2 regions of the Faecalibacterium sp. BIOML-A4 genome follow, and region 1 is predicted to be linked to the other one. Evidence: predicted binding sites of a transcription regulator. Region 1 holds the regulator's gene; the other holds the start of a gene.
The links. The regulator Rex, encoded in region 1, represses fermentation and respiration genes when NADH is low (regulators of the CRP and FNR family bind a similar motif). The targets are predictions, from matches to a motif close to ATTGTTAANNNNTTAACAAT.
Positions count from the first base shown of each region.

Region 1 (2,397 bases):
GCCGGTGATGCGCTGCTGCATCTGCTCAAAGCTGCGCATGGTCTGCGGCACCCCCAGAATGACGCCGGAATGCCGCACCGGGTGCACGGTCATGGTGGCTGTGGGCACGATGAAGCTGCGCCGGGCGCTGACGGCAAGCGGGATGCCGATGGAGTGCCCGCCGCCCAGCACCAGCGTTGCACTGGGTTTGGACACGCTGGCGATCAGCTCCGCCAGCGCAAGGCCCGCTTCCACATCACCACCTACCGTGTTCAGCAACACCAGCAGACCTTCGATGCGAGGATCCTCCTGCGCGGCCACCAGCTGCGGGATGACATGCTCGTACTTCGTGGTCTTCTGGCCCTGCGGCGCTTCCGAATGGCCTTCGATCTGGCCGATGACGGTCAGGCAGTGGATCACATGCTCCCCGCGGGCCAGCGTGACCGTGCCCAGATCTTCGATCTCTTCCTTTTCCAGCCGACGCGCGTCGGTCAGCTGCGTTTCATCATTCATATGCTTTCCTCCTGCGTTTTCTGTCAGCATTCCCCAGCCTGTGCCGGGCTATGCAGACCCACTGCAGCAAAAAAGCGGTAACATTTCATAAAAATTTTTTGAGAATGATTTGACATTCTCCATCGGTGCAGTATACTTTAAATAATTGACTGTAATATCTGCAATATGGACCCGTAAACGGATCGGGGTTTCTCTGCGCCGCATCTGTAAAGCAGGCAGCTGCGGCAAGTACTGCGATAGAGCGAAAGGAGAAAGTATTCTATGAACACTCCTGCAAGGGCTTCGCTTCCCGTTATCAAGCGTCTTCCCAAATATTACCGCTATCTGTGCTCTCTGCAGGCAGACGGCATCAACAGCATTTCCTCCCGCGAGCTGGCTGCTCAGATGGGCACCACCGCTTCGCAGGTACGGCAGGACTTCAACTGCATCGGCGATGTGAATGGCCGGCAGGGCATCGGCTACTCGGTGGAAAACCTGCTCTCCATTCTGGAAGGCCTGCTGTTCGGCAACGGTGACCGCCTGCCCACCATCCTGATCGGCTGCGGCCGTCTGGGCAAGGCAGTGAGCCGCTTTATCACCACCGATACCAACGGCTACCGCCTGATCGCCGCCTTTGATGTGGCACAGAGCGAGGTGGGCAAGGAGATCAGCGGCATCCAGATCCGCCATATCGACGAGCTGGAGTCTTTCTGTGCCGAGCATCACCCCAAGGTCGCAGTGCTCTGTGTGCCCCGCGACGGTGCGGAACAGGTCAGCGGCCGTCTGGTGGATCTGGGCATCGAGGGCTTCTGGAACTTCTCCCACTATGACCTCTCTGTGCCGTATCCCGATGTGGTGGTGGAGAACGTCCATCTGGGCGACAGCCTGATGAGCCTTGGCTACCGCCTGCGCAATCAGGACTGAACGTACCTATTATAAGTAATAAGAGAACCCTCTCAGTCAAAGCCTGAGATGCCGCTGAACCCTCTCAGTCTCGCATACGCTCAACAGCTCCCCCGAAAGGGGAGCTTTATGAGTGGGGACGGGAAAGTTTCTGCTTCTCCGGCGAAGGACAGCCTGCCCGGAAGATGCAGAAAAGCTCCCCCATCGGGGGAGCTGGCAAAGCCGTCAGGCTTTGGCTGAGAGGGTTCTTTCTGTAAGGAGAGTTTTTCAAATGGCAAAACTGTATTTCCGCTACGGCGCAATGAACAGCGGCAAAAGCACCGCCCTGATGCAGGTAGCCCACAACTACGAAGAACAGGGGATGCGGGTGCTGATCCTCAAGCCACAGGTGGACACCAAGGGCGGCGGTGAGCTGGTGAGCCGTCTGGGCGTGCGCCGCAAGGCTGATCTGCTGATCCCGCCGGAGACGGACGTGTTCGAGGCCGTGCGCACGGCCAACGCTGACGGTGCGCCGCTGGCCTGCGTGCTGTGCGACGAGAGCCAGTTTTTCACTGCGCAGCAGGCAGAACAGCTGTTCATGGTAACGGTGGACCTGAACATTCCAGTGATCTGCTACGGCCTGCGGGCAGATTTTTCGCTCAAGGGCTTTCCCGGCTCTACCCGCCTGCTGGAGCTGGCCCACACCATCGAGGAGATGAAAACCATCTGCACCTGCGGCCGCAAGGCCATCTGTAACTGCCGCAAGGTGAACGGCAGATTCGTCTTTGAGGGCGAGCAGGTGGCCATCGATTTGGAAAACGATGTGCAGTACGTGAGCATGTGCCCCCAGTGCTATTTCAAGGCAAAGCGTGCGTTCTACGCCGAAAAAGCTGCTTCGCGGGTCGAATAAACTTGTATACAAGGCTGCTGTGTTCAACGACACGGCAGCCTTTCTTTTTTATCCCCGGCCCACAGGCGCAGTCCACGCAGCAGCGCAAAATATGTCGCTGTCGGTGCTTTTTCACCCCCCAAAAGGGCGAAGAA
Region 1 covers NZ_WKZG01000016.1:97,421-99,817, reverse strand. Annotated here, with positions in the region: gene GKG34_RS11475 (ATP-dependent Clp protease proteolytic subunit) at 1-492, opposite strand, end outside; gene GKG34_RS11470 (redox-sensing transcriptional repressor Rex) at 754-1,395, shown strand; gene GKG34_RS11465 (thymidine kinase) at 1,646-2,263, shown strand.

Region 2 (2,397 bases), on a different contig from region 1:
GCCCTGCCATCCCGAAGGACAGCAGGGTCCAAAATTACAGCTTGAATTTACAGAGCGGAATCACAGCTGGCTCTTATACAGCTCTACGATCTCTTCCACGCTGGTGTCGCGGGGATTGCCGGGACGGCAGGCATCCGCAAATGCGGACTCGGCGAGGAACTGGATATCCTCTTCCTTCAGGATGCCGTGCAGATTTGCGGGGATGCCCACGTCTGCGCTCAGCTGCTTGACGGCGGCGATGGTTGCGTCAGCGGCTTCCACATCGTTCATCTCATCGATGCCCACAACGCCCATGGCCTTGCCCACGGCGCGGTAGCGCTCACCGGCAACGGACTTGTTGTACTCCAGACCCACCGGCAGCAGGATGGCGCAGGCCACACCGTGCGGGGTGTCATACAGAGCGGACAGGCCGTGTGCCATGGAGTGGACGATGCCCAGACCCACATTGGAGAAGCCCATGCCGGCGATGTACTGGCCCAGAGCCATGCCCTCGCGGCCTTCCGGGGTGTTCTGCACTGCGCCGCGCAGGCTCTGGCTGATGAGCTTGATGGCTTCCAGATGGAACATATCGGAGATGACGCAGTGGCCCTTGGTGATGTAGCCCTCGATGGCGTGGGTCAGAGCGTCCATGCCGGTGGCGGCGGTCAGGCCCTTGGGCATGGAGGACATCATATCGGGATCGACCACGGCGATCTCGGGGATATCGTTGGTATCCACGCAGACGAACTTGCGCTTTTTCTCCACATCGGTGATGACGTAGTTGATGGTGACCTCGGCAGCAGTGCCGGCGGTGGTGGGAACAGCGATGGTGAACACAGCGTGCTTCTTGGTGGGAGCAACGCCTTCCAGAGAGCGGACATCCGCAAACTCGGGGTTATTGATGATGATGCCGATGGCCTTTGCGGTATCCATGGAGGAGCCGCCGCCGATGGTCACGATGCAGTCAGCCTCGGCAGCCTTGAAAGCGGCCACGCCGTCCTGCACGTTGGCGATGGTGGGGTTGGGCTTGATCTCACTGTAAACAGCATAGGCAAAGTTTGCAGCATCCAGCAGATCGGTGACCTTCTTGGTGACGCCGAACTTGATCAGGTCGGGATCGGAGCAGACGAATGCCTTCTTGTAGCCGCGGGCGGTCAGTTCGGGAACGATGTTCTCAATGGCACCGTGGCCATGGTAGGAGATGGTATTCAGAACGATGCGGTCAGCCATAGTTATTTTTCCTCCAAATCTCTTTTCCGCCGCTTTCCGGGCGGAGCTCTTTGTTTTTCAGCATAGCACATTGTCAAAAGCTTTGCAATGTGAAATTGTTTGAATTTATTGTAATTTTTTATCAATGTGCAGTGTTTTATGGGCACTTTTTCCAACTTCCCACAGTTTTATGGTGTTTTTTCTTTTTCCCCTTGACAAACAGAGCAAATCGTGTATTATTGTATCAAGCGCTTAATACAGCAAGACAAGGAGATGATACCATGGGCGAACAGTTTGATGCCAGCCGCCCGATCTATGCCCAGCTTGTGGAACGGCTCAAGGCCCGGATCCTGGCCGGCACCTACCCGCCGGGCGGGCATCTGGATTCGGTACGGGATCTGGCCGCAGCCGCCGGGGTGAACCCAAACACGATGCAGCGGGCCCTTGCCCAGCTGGAGACGGAAGGTCTGGTGCACACCGAACGCACCGCAGGCCGCTATGTTACGGAGGATACTGCATTGATCGAACAACTTCGTGCCGACACCGCCCGGACGCTGGCGTCGGATTTTCTGGAAAAGATGCGCGGCATCGGCTACAGTCCCGCACAGGCAGCCGCGCTTTTGGAACACTGGGACGCAAAGGAGGACCGCAATGAATGAACTTTTGAGCTGTGAAGCACTGACCAAGTGCTACCAGAAGGATAAGACCGCACTGGAAAATGTAGACCTGCACATCGGCTTTGGCCGCATCGTGGGTCTGCTTGGCCCCAACGGCAGCGGCAAGACCACCCTCATCAAGCTGGCGAACGGTCTGCTGCAGCCCAGTGCAGGCAGCATCCGGATCGCCGGCATGACCCCCGGGCCGGACACCAAAGCCATCGTGTCCTATCTGCCGGACGCCGACTGGCTGCCGGACTGGATGCGTGTGGAGCAGCTGGTGGAAATGTTCCGCGAATTTTATGCCGATTTTGACCCCGCCAAGGCGAACGAAATGCTGGCCCGGCTGGAACTGGAACCGAAGGCGCGGCTCAAGACCCTCTCCAAGGGCAGCAAGGAAAAGGTGCAGCTGATCCTGGCCATGAGCCGCGCCGCAAAGCTCTACCTGCTGGATGAGCCCATTGGCGGCGTGGACCCTGCCGCCCGGGACTACATCCTGAGCACCATCCTGAACAACTACAGCCGGGATGCGACCGTCATTCTATCCACCCAC
Region 2 covers NZ_WKZG01000003.1:119,804-122,200, forward strand. Annotated here, with positions in the region: gene fucO (lactaldehyde reductase) at 61-1,209, opposite strand; gene GKG34_RS03330 (GntR family transcriptional regulator) at 1,470-1,847, shown strand; gene GKG34_RS03335 (ABC transporter ATP-binding protein) at 1,840-2,397, shown strand, end outside.
Region 2: fucO (lactaldehyde reductase) is a predicted target of Rex. The motif match lies at 1,279-1,298, and genes of this name have one in related genera.